DNA from 2 places in the Paenibacillus sp. VT-400 genome. Region 2 is predicted to be linked to the other one. Evidence: a T-box and tRNA genes for the amino acid it is inferred to sense, from the RefSeq annotation. Region 2 holds a T-box; the other holds one or more tRNA genes.
The links. The T-box of region 2 lies ahead of ileS (isoleucine--tRNA ligase). A T-box ahead of a tRNA ligase gene usually reads a tRNA of that ligase, here a tRNA-Ile.

Region 1: it has a tRNA-Ile gene. The T-box ahead of ileS (isoleucine--tRNA ligase) is inferred to sense a tRNA for this amino acid. The anticodon was not compared.

What each region holds. Positions count from the first base shown of each region.
Region 1 covers NZ_LELF01000038.1:353,843-364,732, reverse strand. Annotated here, with positions in the region: partial or broken rRNA gene EL84_RS31135 (23S ribosomal RNA) at 1-1,594, shown strand, start outside; rRNA gene rrf (5S ribosomal RNA) at 1,670-1,786, shown strand; tRNA gene EL84_RS01780 (tRNA-Ile) at 1,840-1,913, shown strand; tRNA gene EL84_RS01775 (tRNA-Ala) at 1,947-2,022, shown strand; tRNA gene EL84_RS01770 (tRNA-Asn) at 2,024-2,099, shown strand; tRNA gene EL84_RS01765 (tRNA-Ser) at 2,103-2,194, shown strand; tRNA gene EL84_RS01760 (tRNA-Glu) at 2,211-2,282, shown strand; tRNA gene EL84_RS01755 (tRNA-Val) at 2,289-2,364, shown strand; tRNA gene EL84_RS01750 (tRNA-Met) at 2,381-2,454, shown strand; tRNA gene EL84_RS01745 (tRNA-Asp) at 2,480-2,557, shown strand; tRNA gene EL84_RS01740 (tRNA-Thr) at 2,581-2,656, shown strand; tRNA gene EL84_RS01735 (tRNA-His) at 2,754-2,829, shown strand; tRNA gene EL84_RS01730 (tRNA-Gln) at 2,841-2,915, shown strand; tRNA gene EL84_RS01725 (tRNA-Lys) at 2,925-3,000, shown strand; tRNA gene EL84_RS01720 (tRNA-Leu) at 3,010-3,096, shown strand; tRNA gene EL84_RS01715 (tRNA-Gly) at 3,105-3,179, shown strand; tRNA gene EL84_RS01710 (tRNA-Arg) at 3,186-3,262, shown strand; tRNA gene EL84_RS01705 (tRNA-Pro) at 3,279-3,352, shown strand; tRNA gene EL84_RS01700 (tRNA-Gly) at 3,365-3,435, shown strand; gene EL84_RS01695 (short chain dehydrogenase) at 3,620-4,225, shown strand; gene EL84_RS01690 (ABC transporter substrate-binding protein) at 4,449-5,498, opposite strand; gene EL84_RS01685 (AraC family transcriptional regulator) at 5,593-7,275, opposite strand; gene EL84_RS01680 (hypothetical protein) at 7,423-7,848, shown strand; gene EL84_RS01675 (hypothetical protein) at 8,100-8,960, opposite strand; gene EL84_RS01670 (LysR family transcriptional regulator) at 9,108-10,016, opposite strand; gene EL84_RS01665 (ABC transporter ATP-binding protein) at 10,423-10,890, shown strand, end outside.
Region 2 covers NZ_LELF01000067.1:3,756,661-3,767,550, reverse strand. Annotated here, with positions in the region: gene ftsZ (cell division protein FtsZ) at 1-461, shown strand, start outside; gene spoIIGA (sigma-E processing peptidase SpoIIGA) at 723-1,703, shown strand; gene sigE (RNA polymerase sporulation sigma factor SigE) at 1,715-2,437, shown strand; gene sigG (RNA polymerase sporulation sigma factor SigG) at 2,549-3,331, shown strand; gene EL84_RS27255 (YlmC/YmxH family sporulation protein) at 3,506-3,898, shown strand; gene pgeF (peptidoglycan editing factor PgeF) at 3,950-4,849, shown strand; gene EL84_RS27245 (YggS family pyridoxal phosphate-dependent enzyme) at 4,856-5,557, shown strand; gene EL84_RS27240 (cell division protein SepF) at 5,548-6,015, shown strand; gene EL84_RS27235 (YggT family protein) at 6,023-6,292, shown strand; gene EL84_RS27230 (RNA-binding protein) at 6,308-7,090, shown strand; gene EL84_RS27225 (DivIVA domain-containing protein) at 7,331-7,840, shown strand; T-box leader at 7,898-8,190, shown strand; gene ileS (isoleucine--tRNA ligase) at 8,535-10,890, shown strand, end outside.

The sequences.
Region 1 (10,890 bases), on a different contig from region 2:
CTGATCCGCCGAAAGCCTAAGGGTTCCTGAGGAAGGCTCGTCCGCTCAGGGTAAGTCGGGACCTAAGGCGAGGCCGAAAGGCGTAGTCGAAGGACAACAGGTCGAAATTCCTGTACCACCGTAAGCCGTTATGAGCAATGGGGGGACGCAGTAGGGTAGTGACGCGGACTGATGGATGTCCGTCTAAGCAGTAAGGCTGATGTGTAGGCAAATCCGCACATTGTAAGGCTAAGCTGTGATGGGGAGCGAAAATTATAGTAGCGAAGGTCATGATCTCACACTGCCAAGAAAAGCCTCTAGCCAGGTGATGGTGCCCGTACCGCAAACCGACACAGGTAGGCGAGAAGAGTATTCTAAGGCGCGCGGAAGAACTCTCGTTAAGGAACTCGGCAAAATGACCCCGTAACTTCGGGAGAAGGGGTGCCCCGGTAGTGTGAATAGCACGAGGGGGCCGCAGTGAAAAGGCCCAAGCGACTGTTTAGCAAAAACACAGGTCTGTGCGAAGCCGTAAGGCGAAGTATACGGGCTGACGCCTGCCCGGTGCTGGAAGGTTAAGGGGAGTGGTTAGGAGCAATCCGAAGCTGTGAACCGAAGCCCCAGTAAACGGCGGCCGTAACTATAACGGTCCTAAGGTAGCGAAATTCCTTGTCAGGTAAATTCTGACCCGCACGAATGGCGTAACGACTTGGGCGCTGTCTCAACGAGAGATCCGGTGAAATTTTAATACCTGTGAAGATGCAGGTTACCCGCGACAAGACGGAAAGACCCCATGGAGCTTTACTGCAGCTTGATATTGAATTTGGGTACGATCTGTACAGGATAGGTGGGAGCCTTTGAAGTGTGAGCGCCAGCTTGTGTGGAGGCAACGTTGGGATACCACCCTGATCGTATCTAGGTTCTAACCTGGTACCGTAATCCGGTGCGGGGACAGTGTCAGGTGGGCAGTTTGACTGGGGCGGTCGCCTCCTAAAGAGTAACGGAGGCGCCCAAAGGTTCCCTCAGAATGGTTGGAAATCATTCGAAGAGTGCAAAGGCATAAGGGAGCTTGACTGCGAGACCTACAAGTCGAGCAGGGACGAAAGTCGGGCTTAGTGATCCGGTGGTACCGCATGGAAGGGCCATCGCTCAACGGATAAAAGCTACCCTGGGGATAACAGGCTTATCTCCCCCAAGAGTCCACATCGACGGGGAGGTTTGGCACCTCGATGTCGGCTCATCGCATCCTGGGGCTGAAGTAGGTCCCAAGGGTTGGGCTGTTCGCCCATTAAAGCGGTACGCGAGCTGGGTTCAGAACGTCGTGAGACAGTTCGGTCCCTATCTGTCGTGGGCGTAGGAAATTTGAGAGGAGCTGTCCTTAGTACGAGAGGACCGGGATGGACGTACCGCTGGTGTACCAGTTGTTCCGCCAGGAGCACCGCTGGGTAGCTATGTACGGACGGGATAAACGCTGAAAGCATCTAAGCGTGAAGCCCCCCTCAAGATGAGATTTCCCAGTATGTAAGACCCCTTGAAGACGACGAGGTAGATAGGCTGGGGGTGGAAGTGCAGCAATGCATGGAGCTGACCAGTACTAATCGGTCGAGGGCTTATCCAATAGCAAGTGATAATTCGCGTGTTTCGTTTCGAATCTAGTTTTCAGAGAACGATCTCTGAAATGTAAGCTACGGCGTTTGGTGGCGATGGCGGAGGGGTTCCACACGTACCCATCCCGAACACGACCGTTAAGCCCTCTAGCGCCGATGGTACTTGGACCGCAGGGTCCTGGGAGAGTAGGACGCCGCCAAGCGATTTCCCTTTGGGGTATTTTTTTTGCCCCCCTTGCTAAGGAATAAGGGATTAGGGCCCTTAGCTCAGTTGGTTAGAGCGCACCTCTGATAAGGGTGAGGCCGGTGGTTCGAGTCCACCAGGGCCCATAGCAAGACCACAACAAGAAATACACAGTGTATGGGGCCATAGCTCAGCTGGGAGAGCGCCTGCCTTGCAAGCAGGAGGTCAGCGGTTCGATCCCGCTTGGCTCCACCATTCCCTGATAGCTCAGTTGGTAGAGCACTCGACTGTTAATCGAGTTGTCACAGGTTCGAGCCCTGTTCGGGGAGCCATATGGAGAGGTGTCCGAGCTGGCCGAAGGAGCACGATTGGAAATCGTGTAGGCGTCACAAGCGTCTCGAGGGTTCGAATCCCTCTCTCTCCGCCAGATATTTTTTTAGCAAGGCCCGTTGGTCAAGGGGTTAAGACACCTCCCTTTCACGGAGGTAACAGGGGTTCGAATCCCCTACGGGTCATATTATGGAGGCTTAGCTCAGCTGGGAGAGCATCTGCCTTACAAGCAGAGGGTCGGGGGTTCGATCCCCTCAGCCTCCACCATATAACTTTATAACGACGCGGGGTGGAGCAGCCCGGTAGCTCGTCGGGCTCATAACCCGAAGGCCGCAGGTTCAAATCCTGCCCCCGCAATTAACTTTCCTTGAGAAAGTGATCTGGAACCGTGGTGTAGTTGGCCTAACATGCCTGCCTGTCACGCAGGAGATCGCGGGTTCGAATCCCGTCGGTTCCGCCATTTTTTAATTGAATATACACCGTGCCGGTGTAGCTCAACTGGTAGAGCAACTGACTTGTAATCAGTAGGTTGGGGGTTCAAGTCCTCTCGCCGGCACCATTTTTAGTATTTACATCTGAATTTGTGATAGAATGTATATTACAAGTAAAATTGTTAATACTAAGATACTCTTAGTGGATGAATGGCTTACTCTATGGCGGTCGTGGCGAAGTGGTTAACGCACCGGTTTGTGGATCCGGCATTCGGGGGTTCAATTCCCCTCGATCGCCCCATGATTTTTTAATGGGGATTAGCCAAGCGGTAAGGCAACGGACTTTGACTCCGTCATGCATAGGTTCAAATCCTATATCCCCAGCCATTTCATTACGAGTCATTAGCTCAGTTGGTAGAGCACCTGACTTTTAATCAGGGTGTCGAAGGTTCGAGCCCTTCATGACTCACCATTATATTTTGCGGTCGTGGCGGAATTGGCAGACGCGCACGGTTCAGGTCCGTGTGGGCTAACCCCCGTGGAGGTTCGAGTCCTCTCGACCGCACCATATGTTTTGCGGAAGTGGCTCAGCGGTAGAGCATCGCCTTGCCAAGGCGAGGGTCGCGGGTTCGATTCCCGTCTTCCGCTCCAATATTTGCGCCCTTAGCTCAGCTGGATAGAGCGTTTGACTACGAATCAAAAGGCCGGGAGTTCGAATCTCTCAGGGCGCGCCATTATTCTCATAAGTATCGGGATGTAGCTCAGCTTGGTAGAGCACCTGGTTTGGGACCAGGGGGTCGCATGTTCAAATCGTGTCATCCCGATTTTTTTTATTTGCGGGTGTAGTTCAATGGTAGAACTTTAGCCTTCCAAGCTAATAGCGTGGGTTCGATTCCCATCACCCGCTTCCTAGTAACATATAGAAGAGCCTTTGCTTATAGCAAAGGCTTTTTTTGTGTTAAAAAGAATAAGTGTAATTTATTTAAAATAGGGTCAATTGTCATTTGATTAAGGATGGAATCTTTGTTTAAATAAATAGAACAATTCGTATCTGATTAACCGTATTTATTTATAAAGGAGGACAAACAGTAATGAAAAGAGCTCTGGTCATTGGTGGAAACGGAACATTAGGTAAAGCCGTCGTTGCGAAACTGAGAGATTATTCCGTTAAGGTTATTACAGCAGGTAGACAATCCGGGGATGTTCAGGTGGATATGACGTCGACAGAGAGTATTACTACCCTCTTCGAAACGGTGAGAAATATTGATTACGTCATTGTGGCGGCGGGCCAGACCCATTATGCGAAACTCGAAGAACTGACACCTGAGAACAATATGATTAGTGTGCAGGGTAAACTGCTTGGACAGGTCAATATCGTATTGATTGGACAGCACTATATTAACGACAAGGGGAGTTTCACGCTGGTTAGTGGCATTATACAAGACCACCCTATTGAGAAAGGCGCATCAAGTGCTATGGTCAATGGGGCTATTGATTCGTTTGCCAAAGCGGCAGCGTTTGAGTTACCAAGAGGCATTCGTTTGAATTCGGTTAGTCCTAATCTGTTTGTAGAGTCGGCGGAAAAATATAAGGATTTCTTTATTGGATTTAATCCTGTACCTGTAGAGAAAGTGGCTAATACGTTTATCCAGAGTGCACTTGGGATTGAAACAGCCCAAAATTTCAAAATATATTAAAAGCCGGAAAGTTATATATGATTTTGATGATTACCTATCCCTAATTAATTGCAGGAAGAGAAGGGTGTACATGAAGTGCATTTAAATGTTAAGCATGTAGAATGATTTTTCATGAAACAGGACTGAATGAGACCATTTGGAATATTAAATATAAAGGAGATCCACCGAAAATCCGGTGAATCTCCTTTTGTTTGTTGTGGATGAAACAGAGGTATATTGACTATTATGGAGCAGGTAGTCCAAGAACTTCGAGCATTTCATTACGTTTGAGCGATTCGGCAATGGGGCCGTCAATGAGCCATTTCTTAGCATTGAGGACATAGACATGACCATTTTGAACAGCGGGTAGGCTTTTCCATACTTGGAGTTGCTGGATTTCATTGAGTTCATCTTTTGTTTTTTGCAACGCTTCAGCTGACCCATCTGAGCTAATAGACACGATAAACAGATAGTCTGCTTTGATTTCAGGCAAAAGCTCAACCGAGATACTGGCATTCATCCGTTCCGGATTCTCCGCCTCAAGTTTCGTAACGAGTGCGTCGGGAGTGAATCCAACCTCATAACCCGCTTCTACATAACTGGAAGCTGTAAATGGCGTGGAAGGAATGGACGAGAAGAACAAACGCATATCTTTCTCTTCCAGGCGCAGGAATGCAGCTGTAGGTTTGGTCTTGGTGATATCGGCTGCGAGCTTCTGAGCTTTAGTTACTTGATCTTTATTTTTTTGTAAAAGCTGTTCAGCCCGCTCTTCAATATCTAGCGCAGTAGCTACCTGCACGATAGATTCCTGCCAATTACGGCGATCATAAGTGATCGTAGGCGCGATCTTCTCGAGTTGTTCGAGAATTTTGGCATCCAAACTGGCATTGGCAATAATGAGGTCCGGATTGGCGCTGACTACAGCTTCAAAATTGACACTTTCATTAATGGGTTCGACAGCCACGCCTTGGGCTTCAAGTTGCTCATTCAGATAATCTTGCCGGCCAATAGGTGTAGCAAGTACCAGTGGTACCTCCAAGGAGAGGAGAATATCCTCCATATTAATGGACACAATCCGTTCAGGATGTGCCGGGATTTCTTTGCTGCCACTGGCGCTCTCCACGGTCTTAGTAGCTGATTCAGTGGATGAGTCGCCATCTGTACCCGCAGCTGATTTTACGCCATCTGCAGATGGCTGCGAAGTGCTTGCAGGTGTCTGCCCACACGCAACAAGTAACATGGCGAGTATGAACAGTATCCCCGTTATTTTGACATAATGCTGTTTGTACATCATAATCCCCCTGTGTTTCTAATGATATTGATTCTCAGTACACTATATATTGTAGCGGTCTCATGTTGGGGGAGACATAGCCTTCTGTGCTATCCGGTCATGGATTAATGTGCTGAGTTCCACCAAAAAGTTTCAGGGTTTCATCGATGATCTGATCATGAGCATACGGTGAATAATCCAACCAAGGCATTTCATCTAGCAGATATACATGCTTGTTCTGCACGGGCATCAAATGTTGCCATAGCTGAGTATGTTGTAGTTTATGCCAACGTTGCTGGGATTCTGAGTCCTGATCCACAATCAGTAACATGCGATCTCCAACCATTTGAGGCAACTCCTGTTCATCCATTGCACGATAGACTTGCCCTGGAAGCAGATCGTGTGAAGGGGACACGCCAAGGTCGTTATATAGAACAGCGCCCCCATTGCGTCGCCCGTAGATTAACAGATGACCCATCATGATATGAATAATGGAGACCGTATCCTTACCGATTAGATGACTAAGTTGCTCTTTGGCATAGGCTACTTTGTCATCATACTGTTCCAACCATAGCTGAGCTTCTTGTTGTTGTCCCACAATGGAGGCAACTTGTACGAAGTGTTCCCGCCAGCTCAATCCTTTCCAGGGGATAACGATGGTAGGCGCAATTCGCTGCAGTGTTCTTTTTAACGTATGGGCTTCGTACTCATTACAGAGTATGAGGTCCGGGCTCGCTTGCATCAACAACTCAACGTTGGTTTGCCAGATATGAGGATTCATGCGTTTGCTACGTCCCAGATGATAAGGGATATTCGAGAAAAACAGATTCCTGTGTTGATCACGTCGATTATCGATCAATGCCGCATGGGGGATGATCTGTAATGCCAGCAGATGGCCGGTGGTTCCGAAGGAGAGAGCCGCAATTTTGCTGCGTTTCTGCCGCTGATAGGTGGAGGGAGACACGCCAACATATTTTTTGAATTTGCGACTAAAGTAAAACTCGTCCTGAAAACCAACCTGTGAGGCGATATGTTTGATGGTTTGGCCGGGGACGAGCAGCATCTCTTTGGCCCGGTCCATGCGGATGCTATTCACGTATTCCATGGGACTGATGCCAGTGCTGTTTTTGAATACCCGCGAATAGTGCCACACACTCATGCCTGCCACTCCGGCAAGAACTTCACGAGAAAGATGCTCAGCATATCCAAGCTCAATAAGTTCAAGCGTTTGATCCAAAGCAGAGGTGTGTTCGGAATCTCCTATTGCACTTTCTTTGGGAGGAGCATACACATGGGTTAACAATTCATGCATCAAAGTCTGAATACGAAATGGACGATTTTCTTGAGGTACAGAGATGCATTCATGGAGCTGGGAGGCAATTCTGGTACATTCCTGAAAAAGTTCATGCGGTAATTCATCAGCGTAAGATGAACGAAGTAACCCTTTTTGGTATACCTCCATTACAGTAGAGCCGGAAGTAGCTTTATTGATATCGGAGAGAGGCTTCAACATATCAAAATATATCGCGATGCCTTGTAAAGGATGAACCTCATCCGGTGTATATTTTATCGCTGTTCCTGGCAGGATTAGATACATCTTGCCGATGGTGGCATGATTTTGCCTATGCCCAATACGAATATCGGCTTCACCGCCAGTACAGATGAGCAGAAGATGTGAGTCCGCTAATACGAATGGGGTAAGAAAAGACGCTTGATCGAGAACTTCGGATGTCTTGAATCTTGCATATAGGTCACGGGTATGGTCACCGTTATATATCAGTGGAAAGACTTGCAAAGTCACCAGAATCCCTCCTTAACTTGCAATAGTAACATTACATATGATGTGTTTGAGAATCATTATCAATTATTGCATATTGTCATACAAATAAGAAGTCCATATGATAATATGAAATGATATACACAAGAGAAAGCGAAGGGGGTATATAGAATGTGGTTTATACTTGGTTTTATTATCTTAGTTTCGATATTTGGTATTCGAACGACGAGTCGATCCAATAAACTAAAACAGCAGTTCGGATCAAGGTTACATGCAGTAGGGATTCATCAGTCAGGGCTTCCACAAGTTGCGGAAGGCAGGCGGGTGGATGTGCTGATAGGTAATGGGAACTTATATATTCAAAGTGGTCAGCAAACGCTTGAACTCTCATTAAGAAAAATCGGGAGTGCAGGATATCCAAAAAGAACAGGTAGCTCAAATTCGAGAAATTATCTCGTAATACACTACGAGATGAATGGTAGGGTACGTCCGATAGTATTAAGATTTATGAAGCCTGCGCACGCTAAAGCATTTCTATGGGAAATCGAGGGCCAGCTATTCGCGCGAAACTCAAGTGATGGAATTATAAGACTGTAGAAACTCTGATCATTGAACCGCGTAACTCTCCACTATAAATTGAATTGATATAGGTCACCGAGTTGTAAAATAGCCAATACATATTTCCCATCATCCAAACTGTTGAGGGAATAACCAGTAAAATCTCAACCGATGTTAATCGTAGAATTACTTAAATGACAGATGATTTAATTCACTACGCAAAAAAAGACAAGCCCTCTCCTACGATGTCCGCAGGAAGAGGAACTTGTCTTTTTTGTTAGATCTAGCGATTAGTATCTTTCCAGAATGGTCTGTGTTTTCAAGCCATCGGCAGGAATCAGCCAGTTGTTGTTCTCCAGCAACTGCAACAGTTGGGTACGCAGTCCGGATACGGCTACAGCATCATCGGTTTTGAAAGAAACCTCTACGATATTCTCAATACCTGTACCTGCTGCGTCACGGATCGGCCATACTTCGAGTGTAAGCTCTTGACCACTCCATGTACCTTCATATCGTTGGAATGTGATTGGACCATATGCACGGGATTGAGTCAATTGCTGCTTGCCCCAGTTGGAGGCAGACCAGTTTTTCAATTTGCCCGGAAGCTTGTCCAGTAACATGTTCAAGGCTTCTTGCTGGGAAGGAAGTTGGACTCCTGTCGCTTTGGTATCGACTTTTTTGGTGTTGGAGAAGCTCAGCGTCTGTTTGCCGTATCCCCAATCAATCTCAGCCTCGTAATTATCATCCGATTGATCAAAACCCTCTTGGTTAGCCAGAGTCAGCGCTGCATTAATGTCGCCATTGATTACAGGATAGCGTTTTTTATAAGTCAATTCGTAGTTATTTTTATCATCCTTTTTGCGAAAACGAACGTTCCATCCTTGTTGATCCAATCCGAGAGCATTGGTGTCGAAGTACTCTACGTTAATATTTCTTGGCGTGGAATTTAGGCCGAGTGTCTGGATCACTTCACTGCGTGGTGTCCCATCTGTATTCAATACAAGTTCCGGCTTGGCCAGAAACTTTACTTCATAAGCAGGAACGGCGTTGGCAGCAGCAGAAGCCTGTGGTGCTCCCACAAATGTCATTCCACTTCCCAATGTTACGATGCTCAGCATCAATGAGGCGGTTACCTTTTTCCACTTTTTCAAAACCAATCACTCTCCTAATCTGGATTAACGTACAGATCCCACTTTATCGCCCGAATATATGAAAGCGATTAAAGGGAAGTGCACATTGCGTTAACCCTGCATAGATTTGATGAATGGCAAACGATAGTTTATAGAGGATGAGGGCAATCAGCTATGGAAAATGGGGGAGCCGTGACTCACCTCTCGCAGCACTTCTTTGAAGCGGTTTACCTGAACTGAAGGGTGGCGGTCCTTGTTATGTACCGTATAGATATGGCGCGGCGCTTGCTCTCCGGGAATGGGAAGAACTTGAATGAGCCCGTGCTGTTCCTCCCACTGTACCGCCATACGAGACATGAATGAGACATGCCCCCCAATTAACACCAGCTGTTTGATCGCTTCCAGGGAATCCATCTCCACCGTGCTACGCAAACGAATGTCATGTTGCGCAAGCCATTGATTGGTTAGCCGCCGTGTACTGGATTCATTGCCATGTAAGGCAAAAGGAATCTGCGCGATATGATCAGGTATTAATGCATCCTTCTGGGCCAACCCATGTTGCGGAGAGCAGATTAATACTAAGTCATCTTCACACAGCGTCTCAGCTTGCAGGGCGGGTCCAACAAATGGCTCAGAAGAGATCACACCCAGATCAATCTGATGCCTAATTAACATTTCGCGAATAACAGGTGATGGTTTGACGGATAAGACGATACGGATGCCCGGGAACTCCTGAGAAAAGGTATTTAGTATGGTGGGCAGCAAATATGTAGCTGGTACATAGCTTGCTCCAATGTGCAGGGTGCCCCGATAGAGACTGTCATATTCCTTTACGACCCGCCTTGCCTCTTGGGTCAGAGCATTGATTTTGACGGAATAGTGGAGCAAAGCCTGTCCGGCTTCGGTTAAAAATGTCTTTCCACTACGCGATTCGAATAATCGCACGCCCATCTCTTCCTCCAATGACTTCATATGAAATGTAACGGTAGGTTGCTTGATCCCCATTAACTCGGCCACGCTTGTCATGTGATGATGCTTATCGATCAGCTCAACAATTTGTAGTTTGATCAGATTCAATGTCCCAACACTCCTTTCACTTCTACTAGCCCAATATATAAGATGATCTAATATTTTTCATAAAGACGGAGAGTACAGAACCAATCTGAAGAAGCGAAGCCAAAAGCTTTCTGGAAGAAAGCTGCTTCGGAAGCATAAGCTTCGCCTTTATCCCCGGATTTCTCCCTTCATAAAGGGAATATAAGAATTCTGGGGATAACAGCGATCGGAAGATGGTGCTGTAATCGAAGCGACAACATGAAAATTAATTTAGTTCACCTACTATAGATTTAATCTATGAACATCAACAGAATTCATCTAAAAAGTTAATTCCAATTTTACATACAAGACATACAACTCGCGAAAGCGGACGTTAGACTGAGAACAGTGCAAGAGATCAAGTAACAGAAGACAGGCAGGGATGCTTATGAAATTAGAGATGACAGGAATTCAAAAATCATTTAATCAAACACCCGCACTGCTGCCAACAGATCTAACGCTTGAACATGGAAAGTTCACGACCCTGCTCGGCCCATCGGGCTGTGGCAAAACAACACTGCTCCGCATGTTGGCCGGGCTGGAACAGCCGGACGCGGGGGAGATTCGTGCAGATGGTCAGTGTATCTACTCTGCGGCGAAGCGGATTGATATACCAACACACAAGCGTAATCTGGGCATGGTGTTTCAGGATTTTGCATTATGGCCGCATATGACCGTATACGAAAATGTAGCGTTTGGCCTGAAGGCCGGAAAACAGAAATCTGATCTGCGACAAAAGGTGAACGAAGCGCTTGGCATGGTTCGCCTGCAAGGCATGGAAGATCGATATCCTCATCAGCTGTCTGGTGGACAGCAGCAACGGGTTGCTTTTGCCAGAGCCGTAGCGGTCAGACCT
Region 2 (10,890 bases):
ACGAACGTGGTTCAGCCCTTATGGGGATTGGTGAATCAACTGGTGAGAATCGTGCCGCAGAAGCAGCACGGAAAGCCATTATGAGTCCTTTGTTGGAAACTTCTATTGAAGGTGCTCGCGGTGTAATCATGAATATTACGGGTGGCGTTAATCTGTCCCTGTATGAAGTGAACGAAGCGGCAGAGATCGTAACTTCTGCTTCCGACCCGGAAGTGAATATGATCTTTGGTGCCATCATTGACGAAGACCTGAAAGAGGAGATTAAGGTTACGGTTATTGCAACCGGTTTTGAAGATAAACCTGCTCCACCACCACCAGGACGTAAGCCAGCTCCAGCAACAGCGGAGACGACGGATACGCGTTCGCCGAACCTGCGTCCTTTCGGAAATCAGCCGAGCAATGATCAGCTGGACATTCCGACATTTTTACGCAATCGTTCACGCAATAATAACAACGATTAATACGCAAATCAATTTATTGGAAACCCGGTACTCCTTATGGAGCGACCGGGTTTTTTCTGTTTATTTAGATATCATAGCATACAGCAATGAACAAATTCTGAACAAAGGGCCTGAGCAATTCCGACAAAAAAAGTTGGAACCACACCCCCATGATTAGACAGACTTTGAACAGGGGGCTCCGTATACTTGTGAATATGCTCATGAATATCAGGATATCGGGTACCGGTATTTCGATATGTTGCGCGCAGGCAGGTGAAGACTTTGGTTGTTTATGTGGATCTAATTTTTTTGACAAACCTGTGTATTGACGGTGCACTCATCGGAATGACCGCTTGGATGCGCAAGACAAAGCTGGTTTGGTGGCGATGGTTGCTGTCAGCCATTGTGGGTGCATTATACGTGGTCATGATGTTTGTACCGGAGTTTGATTTTATGTTCACCTTTCTGATCAAGTTCGGGTTCTCGCTGGTCATGCTTACGATTGCTTTTGGTTTTAAAGGTCTGCAGGCTTTTGCGAGGACGCTCGGTACCTTCTATGTGATTAATTTTGTCGCTGCCGGAGGTATTCTGGGTGTGCATTACATGCTTCAGAGCTCCGGTGAGTTGTTTAACGGCATTTGGTTCACGGCTTCTGGCGGTATGTCATTTGATCTGAAAATTGCTTTCTGGTTCACGTTTATCGTATTTTTTTCTATCCTGTTTTTATTCAAAGCTGTGCAGAGTTCAAAACGGAAAACGGATCGCATGACGACCTATTTGGGTAAAGTTGAGGTCTGCATCGATGAGGTAGTCATTTCTTGTACAGGCCTTCTGGATACGGGCAATCAACTCACAGATCCCTTATCGCGCATGCCGGTCATGGTAATGGAGGTTTCGTTATGGCAAGACATGTTACCCGCTTCATGGAAGGGTAGACTCAAGGACGAGGCGCCGGACAACCTTATTCTGGAGCTTGATCAGGAAAGTTTTCAGTGGCAGGATCGACTGCGGCTGGTGCCTTATCGGGGCATTAACAAAGGGACTGCGTTTATGCTGGCAATGAAGCCGGACCGGGTGAAGGTGACGATGGAGGAAACATGTTATGAGACGACAAGGGTACTTATTGGGCTGGATGGAGGTGTTTTGTCGTCGGATGGGAAATACCAGGCCGTGATTCATCCTGAACTTGTGCAAGACGCTGCTTCTGCGCAGTCTACGGCTCTCTCTGCGGGAGCAACAGAAAAGCCGCTGAATGTGGTATAGGAGGAACGTACATGCTTGTGAAATGGAAACTGGTGGCGCAGCTGCAATATTACCGTCTGTTATTTTTGTTGGGACTCAAAAGTGAAGAGATTTATTATATTGGGGGAAGTGAGGCACTTCCGCCGCCTTTGACAAGGGAAGAGGAAGAATTTTTGCTGCAAAAATTATCCTCGGGAGACTCGGCCATTCGCGCGATGCTCATTGAGCGCAACCTGCGTCTGGTGGTGTACATTGCACGAAAGTTTGAAAACACAGGAATCAATATTGAGGATTTGGTCTCCATTGGAGCGATCGGATTGATCAAGGCAGTTAATACATTTGACCCGGAAAAGAAAATCAAACTGGCAACCTATGCTTCACGTTGTATCGAAAATGAAATTTTGATGTACCTGAGACGTAATAGTAAGATCCGAACTGAAGTTTCTTTTGATGAACCGCTCAACATTGATTGGGATGGAAATGAACTATTATTATCCGATGTATTGGGTACAGAAAACGATACAATCTATCGGAATATTGAAGAGCAGGTAGACCGGAAACTTTTGCACAAGGCACTGGAAAAATTAACGGAGCGCGAGCGAATGATTATGGAGCTTCGTTTTGGCCTGACGGATGGGGAAGAAAAGACACAAAAAGATGTAGCCGATCTCCTCGGAATCTCCCAATCCTACATCTCTCGACTCGAAAAAAGAATCATTAAAAGACTTCGCAAGGAGTTCAATAAAATGGTCTGAAATACATCATTGGTCAGAATGGGTATTACTGGCAAGGGTGCCAAGTACGAATAAAAAAGCCTGCCCCGGAGATAATGTACATTAATGTTTCTCCTTGGGAGGTAAATCACGATGACCCGAAACAAAGTCGAGATTTGTGGCGTGGACACCGCAAAATTGCCTGTCCTCACCAACACTGAAATGCGGGAATTGTTTCATTCCCTTCAGCAACACCATGATCGCTCAGCAAGAGAGAAATTAGTGAATGGCAACCTGCGTCTGGTACTCAGTGTCATTCAGCGTTTTAACAATCGGGGGGAGTTTGTCGATGATCTGTTCCAGGTTGGTTGCATCGGCCTGATGAAAGCCATTGATAATTTTGATTTATCCCAGAATGTCAAATTTTCAACCTACGCGGTGCCGATGATTATCGGTGAAATCCGTCGATACCTGCGTGATAATAACCCAATTCGGGTATCTCGCTCCTTGAGGGACATTGCCTACAAAGCACTTCAGGTCCGTGACAGCCTGACGAATAAAAATTCCCGGGAACCGACGATATTCGAAATTGCGGAAGTACTGAATGTGCCGAAGGAAGATGTTGTTTTTGCATTGGACGCCATTCAGGACCCGGTCTCGCTCTTCGAACCGATTTATCATGATGGTGGAGATCCGATCTATGTTATGGATCAGATCAGCGATGACAGAAACAAAGATGTGTCATGGATCGAGGAAATTGCACTCCGTGAAGCGATGCATCGTCTTGGTCAGCGGGAAAAAATGATTCTGTCGATGCGGTTTTTCGAAGGGAAAACCCAGATGGAAGTGGCTGATGAAATTGGCATTTCCCAGGCTCAGGTATCACGTCTGGAGAAATCAGCGATACAGCAGATGCAAAAACATGTAAAGTCATAACACGATGCAAAGGCAGAAGGACGATCAATCGGGACAGTGTATACCGTTGGTCGTCTTTTTGTTTTGGACCGTTTCCACATTCGATGAAAAACAGGACATTTTTCGCCCCCGAAACATATATTGTATAGAAGCGTGAAGAACGGGCAGAAGAGGAATAACAGGGGGCGGGAATGAATGAAAGTAAATACGAGCGAAGTAGCGGCACGAGGCATGAAAATCTCGGACTTTCAAACAAAGGATGTCATTAACATTACGGATGGTAAACGCCTCGGTCAGATCAGTGATTTGGAGCTGGATCTGAAGCAGGGACGAATTGAAGCGATTGTTGTGCCGGGGTACAGCCGTTTTATGGGTCTTTTTGGCGGGGGAACGGATCTGGTGATTCCCTGGAGAAACATTGTGAAGATTGGTTCAGATGTGATACTGGTGAAGATGGATGAGGTGAAGGAAAATACGTATGACGAGCGTGATCGCGAAGCGCGCCTGTATGATGAACAGCAGCATAACCGCACAGAGCGAGTGGAACGCATTGAACGGTCGGAACGTAATCAGCGTCGAACGATATAAATGAGACAGAATGTGGCTCATTTGGTACACTGGAAGTGGTGAGGTGAGATAATGGAACCCTTTGTATTGGATAAAGAATTACTTGAACGGACCAAGAACCCAAATTCAGATTTCGGTCCTGATCCGTTATTATTATATGTTGAGCCTTGGACACAGCAATTTGAACAGCTGTCAGTCGGGTTTACGACGAGACATGGTGGAGTTGGAAAAGTTCCGTATGCTACGCTTAATTGTGCTTATCATGTGGGGGATGATCCTGAAGTTGTACTTAACAACCGCAGGCTTGTAACCGAGAAGCTTGGTTTTGCAGCAGAAGCATGGACCTGTGGAGAGCAGGTGCATGGCAAACATGTGGCTGTAATTACCGCTAAAGATCGGAGCAGAGGATTACTTGATCGTCAATCTGCGTTGCAGGATACGGATGGCTTGGTCACGAATGTGCCTGGTGTGCTGTTGACTTCTTTCTACGCAGACTGTGTTCCGCTTTATTTCTATGACCCTGTGCAACAGGCGGTAGGTCTTGCTCATGCCGGCTGGAAAGGTACAGTCGCGGGTATCGCTGTATCCATGGTGGAGACGATGGAACGGGAGTATGGCAGCCGTAGGCAGGACATTCGAGCTGCAATCGGTCCGTCGATTGGGGATTGCTGTTATGAAGTGGATGAGGCGGTCATGCAGCATGTACGGGTTTGGTTTGATGATTCCCCGGTTAATGATAAATACAAGGGTTCTGCTTCTAAACAAGCATATCGAGCCGTGAATAACGGTAAAACGATGTTAAACTTGAAAGAATGTAATCGACACATTATGATGAAAGCAGGAATAATGCCGGATCATATCGAATGTACAACATGGTGTACAAGTTGTCATCCCGAACTATTTTTCTCCTATCGGAAGGAAAATGGTGTTACAGGGCGGATGGCGAGCTGGATTGGGCTGGAAGAGAGGTGACCCTCTGTGTCATTGGAGGAGCGTATTCAACAGGTAAATCAGAAGATCGAGGACGCATGTCGGCGCAGTAACCGTCATCGTGATGATGTGAATGTGATTGCGGTCACGAAATATGTCTCACTTGAAACAACGGGATCGGTGCTGGATCATGGTCTTGAGCATATTGGAGAAAACCGGTGGCAGGATGCACAGGCCAAATGGGAAGCTTTTGGTCAGCAGGGTACCTGGCACTTTATCGGTCATTTGCAGACAAACAAGGTGAAAGACGTGATTGGCAAGTTTCGTTACATACATTCACTGGATCGTTTGTCATTGGCGAAGGAGTTGGATAAAAAAGCAGCTTCACTTGGCATCCAAGTGGAAACGTTTTTGCAGGTGAATATTTCGGGTGAAGAGAGCAAGTATGGCTTACAGCCTGAACAGGCAAGTTCTTTTTTGCGTGATATTCGTTCGTTCAACAATCTCAAGGTCGTTGGCCTGATGACCATGGCACCTCATGAGGAAGATCCGGAGCTGACGCGTCCCGTATTTCGTGGATTGCGTGAGCTGAGAGATCAACTGAATGGACAAGCCCTTACAGCAGAACCATTGACTGAACTGTCGATGGGGATGTCCAATGATTTTGAAGTGGCCATTGAAGAAGGTGCAACCTGGGTACGGCTAGGATCGATTCTCGTAGGAAAAGAGGAGGGTTCACGATGGGCGTAATGAATAAATTTATGAATTTCCTCGGACTTCAGGAAGAGGAAGAGATTGTGGAACGTGAACGAATGGCTGCGCAGGAGGAAAATGAATCTGAACATCAGGAAGCTGAAACCTCCAGTCTCGATAAACGTAGAAACCAAAGGGGGAATAATGTGGTGAGCATTCATTCCCAGAAAAATGTTAAAGTTGTCCTGTATGAACCGCGTTCTTATGACGAGGCTCAGGAAATTGCCGACCATCTGCGTTCGCATCGTACCGTTGTGGTGAACTTGCAACGAATTCGCCAGGACCAAGCGCTGCGCGTTATTGATTTTTTGAGTGGCACGGTATATGCATTGGGTGGCGGTATTTCCAAAATCGGCGGAAACATTTTTCTCTGTACGCCAGATACGGTTGAAATTCAGGGATCAATTACGGAAATACTGGCTGACAGCGAGCAAGATTATAACAGAATGAGGTGAGCCACTTTTGTATCAGATTGAAAGCGTGCTGTACACGTTATACCAGATTTACTTTTACATGGTCATTGTCTACATATTGATGTCTTGGCTTCCCAATGCGCGGGAAAGCTTCATCGGTGAATGGCTGGGCAAATTAGTGGAACCATATCTAAGACCGTTTCGCCGATTTATACCGCCTTTGTTCGGTGTGCTGGATATTTCCCCGATTGTGGCGCTGATCGTTCTGCAACTTGCGCTTAATGGGCTGATCTCCATACTTCGGTATTTTGCATATTAGGGTAGGGTGACATAGATGAGCGGTGAAATTTACGAACATTTTAGCCATGATGAGCGGGATTTTGTAGATAAGGCTTCGGATTGGGTTGAGCAGGCGGGTAAGTATCATGACATGAAGCTAACTGACTTTCTTGATCCAAGACAGGTTTTTATATTACAGACTCTTGCCAATCGCCGTAACGACGTTCAGATTCGTCTGGATGGTGGTTACGAGGCTGCTGAACGCAAGCGTGCGCTGGTTGCACCTGATTATATGTATCTGGATGATGAGGATATGGGTATGCAGGTGCTCAGTATTACGTCTGATGATCAGAAAATCTCGGAGCTGGAGCATGGGGACTATATGGGTTCCCTGCTCGGGCTTGGGATGAAACGTGGAAAGATCGGGGATATCCAAGTGCTGGAGGACGGTTGCCATACAGTGGTGGCGGCGGAAACCGGCGCTTTTTTATCGCTTCAACTGAATCAGGTGCATCGGTTACATGTGTTCACAGAGTTACTTCCTTTGGATCAGATGCGATGGTCAGAGAGTAAACTGGAGACGATGGACATTACGGTCGCTTCTCTTCGTTTGGATGGAATCTGCGCAGATGTGTATCGGCTTAGTCGCAGTAAAGTGCTGGTGCCGATCAAAGCTGGTCGTTGCCGTGTGAACTGGAAAGTTGAGGAAGATCCCTCCAAATTGCTAAAAGCGGGTGATGTTGTATCGATTCAGGGATTTGGCCGTTTCAAGGTTATGGAACAGGATGGGATGACCAAAAAAGGACGTTGCCGAGTGAAAATTGGCAAATTTGCCTGAGTCTGTTGCAGGAAAATCCGCTTTCTTGTCGAAATGTTTATCATAAAGGTGTAGAAAATACGCGGTGTATCCGATAAACATTAAGTCAAAGCTTTACATGAACGTTGGAGGATGCAATTCTGATCCTGCAATCCGTATACGTTGCCAAGGTTAGGCATCAACGATACGGCCCCTTGGGTGGGACCCATATGCTGCAAACCTTCTCTGGACGGGAAGGAACTTTAACAGGAGGTGGACAGCATGCCATTAACGCCGCTGGACATACACAACAAGGAATTTTCCCGACGCTTGCGCGGGTATGACGAGGATGAAGTCAATGAATTCCTGGATCAAGTCATCAAAGATTACGAAGGCGTCATTCGCGAGAACAAAGAGCTGAGCAATCAGTTGCTGTCCGTTCAGGAGAAACTGGATCATTTTTCTACAATTGAAGAGACGCTTAGCAAAACGATCATCATTGCGCAGGAAGCTGCTGATGATGTGAAGGGTAATGCGAAGAAAGAAGCGCAGTTGATCGTGAAGGAAGCAGAGAAAAATGCAGACCGGATCGTGAACGAATCGTTGGGCAAATCTCGCAAAATTGCTTTGGAAGTGGAAGAACTGAAAAAACAGGCCTCGATTTATCGTGCCCGTTTCCGCACGCTTGTTGAAGCGCAGCTTGAACTGTTGACTCAGGATGGTTGGGAAGTGCTGGAGAGCCGGGAGCAGGAAGTGCGTGACCGTGAGCGGGAGATGAAAGAAATTTATTAGTCTGTCGCCTGGTTGACTTTTGTCTGCAAAGAGGCTATAACTATATTCATAATGAATAGTGATTCCATGACGGGTTCAGTACGTTATGATCTCATCCCTCAGAGAGTTGGTGGTTGGTGCAAACCAATGGATGAGTTATAGCCGAATATCTCCCCGGAGAAGTGACGCTGAAGCGGTGATTATGATTGCCGTGTGTAAGCCGAACCGTAAGCCGTACGTTATAACGGCACCCTGCAGTAGTTTAGCGGGGCATAAGCGCTGTTGATGACAGAACATACCCAGGTTTGCCTGGATGTGGTTTGTGATGAACAGAATTAGGGTGGTAACGCGAGTATAGCCTCGTCCCTTTCCAGGGACGGGGCTTTTTTGTGTCCAAAAAAGGCGAACGTCCATGAGGCCGGAAAGGACCTCAAGGAGAGAGCCACCTGCCGGGGGAGCGAAGCACCCGGCACACGGGTTTCGCTAAGGCGAACGCCCATGAGGCGTTCACGCAGGGAACAGCCGCATAATGGCCGCCACTACGCACATCCACCCCTCGCCCATAACCGCCACCGATCCGCCAACGACAACCCATCCCGGGTGTCCAGAGGGCGGAGCGCCTATGGGGTCCCCCTTGGCAAGGGGGATTTAGGGGGATTGAAACGCTTTTTGTGGACGGTCCACAATCCAACCAAAGAAAGGGAAGATAATCATCATGCAACGAGTTGACGTCAAAGAGAAGGCACGTGCCAGAGAATTACGCGTGTTAGATAAATGGAAAACGGAGAATACATTCAAAAGATCCATCGAAAACCGGGAGGGCAAGCCAAACTTCGTATTTTATGAAGGGCCGCCTACAGCAAACGGTAAACCGCATATCGGTCACGTACTGGGACGGGTAATCAAGGATTTTGTTGGACGGTATAACACGATGAAGGGTTACCGTGTTGTTCGTAAAGCAGGCTGGGATACACATGGTCTGCCTGTAGAACTGGGTGTACAGAAAAAGCTTGGTATCTCCCACAAGTGGGAAATCGAAGATTACGGCGTGGAAAAATTCATTAACGAATGTAAAGCGAGCGTATTCGAATACGAGCAACAATGGCGTGATCTGACAGAAGGTATCGGATATTGGACGGATATGAATAACCCGTATATCACCCTTGATAACAACTACATCGAGAGTGTATGGAACATCCTGGCGACGATCCACGAGAAAGGCCTGTTGTATCGTGGTCATCGTGTGAGCCCGTATTGTCCATCTTGTCAGACAACACTGAGTTCCCATGAAGTTGCACAAGGGTACAAAGACGTCAAAGACTTGAGCGCTACAGCGAAATTCAAACTGAATGACAGCGGAGAATTTGTACTGGCTTGGACGACAACACCTTGGACACTGCCTTCACACGTTGCACTTGCCGTGAATCCGGATATGGACTACTCCCGTGTTCGTCAAGGTGATGAAGTGTACATCATGGCAACCAATCTGGTTGAAAAAGTGATGAAAGATACCAAGGGTGAGTATGAGATCATCGGTGCACTGAAAGGTGCTGACCTGGTTGGCAAAACGTATGATCCTCCGTTCAACTACGTACAGGCTGAGAAGGCCAACATCATTCTGGGTGCAAGCTTTGTAACGGATGCAAGTGGTACGGGTATCGTACACATGGCTCCTGCCCATGGTGAAGATGACTACCGGGTATGCCGTGAGAATGGGATCAGCTTTGTGAACATGGTGGACTTGGAAGGTAAATTTGTCGCTGAGGTTACTGACTTTGCCGGACGTTTTGTGAAGGATTGTGATATTGATATCGTAAGATATCTGTCTGAGCATGGACGTTTGTTCAGCAAAGAAAAATATGAGCACAGCTATCCATTCTGCTGGCGTTGTGATACACCACTTCTGTACTATGCGATGGACAGCTGGTTTATCCAAACAACAGCGATCAAGGACCAATTGATTGCCAACAACAGTGAAGTGGATTGGTACCCAGGTCACGTTCGTGAAGGTCGCTTCGGGAAATTCCTTGAGGATCTGGTGGATTGGAATATCAGCCGTGATCGTTATTGGGGAACACCGCTGAACATCTGGGTGTGCGAGGAGACTGGCGAACAATTTGCTCCACACAGCATTGCGGAATTGCGTGCCCGTGCGGTAGGTGATGTGCCTGAGAATCTTGAATTGCATAAACCATATGTGGATGACGTTAAAGTCATGAGCTCTTGTGGCAAATATGAGATGAAACGTACACCGGAAGTGATCGATGTCTGGTTCGACAGCGGCTCCATGCCGTTTGCCCAGCAACACTATCCATTTGAAAATAAAGAAGTATTCGAACAGCAGTATCCTGCGGATATGATCTGTGAAGGGATTGACCAGACACGTGGCTGGTTCTACAGCTTGCTGGCGGTTTCCACCCTTTTGACAGGCAAAGCGCCTTACAAAGCGGTTATGGCTACAGGACACGTTCTTGACGAGAACGGACAGAAGATGTCCAAATCCAAAGGTAACGTTATCGATCCTTGGGAAGTAATTGAAGAATACGGTACAGATGCATTTCGCTGGGCTTTGTTGTCTGACAGTGCACCGTGGAACAGCAAACGTTTCTCCAAAGGTATCGTAGGGGAAGCCAAATCCAAAATGGTGGATACGCTGGTTAACACCCATGCATTCCTGACGCTTTATGCTACCATTGATGGATTTGATCCACAGGAGCACCCGTTCCAACTGTCCGCACACAAGCTGGATCGCTGGATTCTGTCGAGACTGAACAGCCTGATCTTGGTTGTAGAAAAAGCGCTGCTGGTTAACGACTATCTGAACTCTTCCAAAGCGATTGAAGCATTTGTTGATGAGTTGAGTAACTGGTACATCCGTCGTTCCCGTGACCGTTTCTGGGGAAGTGGCCTGACAGACGATAAATTGGACGCTTACCGCACATTGACTGAGGTACTGGTGACTACTGCGAAGTTGGTTGCTCCGTTCACACCGATGCTGGCAGAAGACATCTATCTGAACCTTGCAACAGGTGAGAGTGTGCACATGGAAGACTATCCGGTAGCTAATGAAG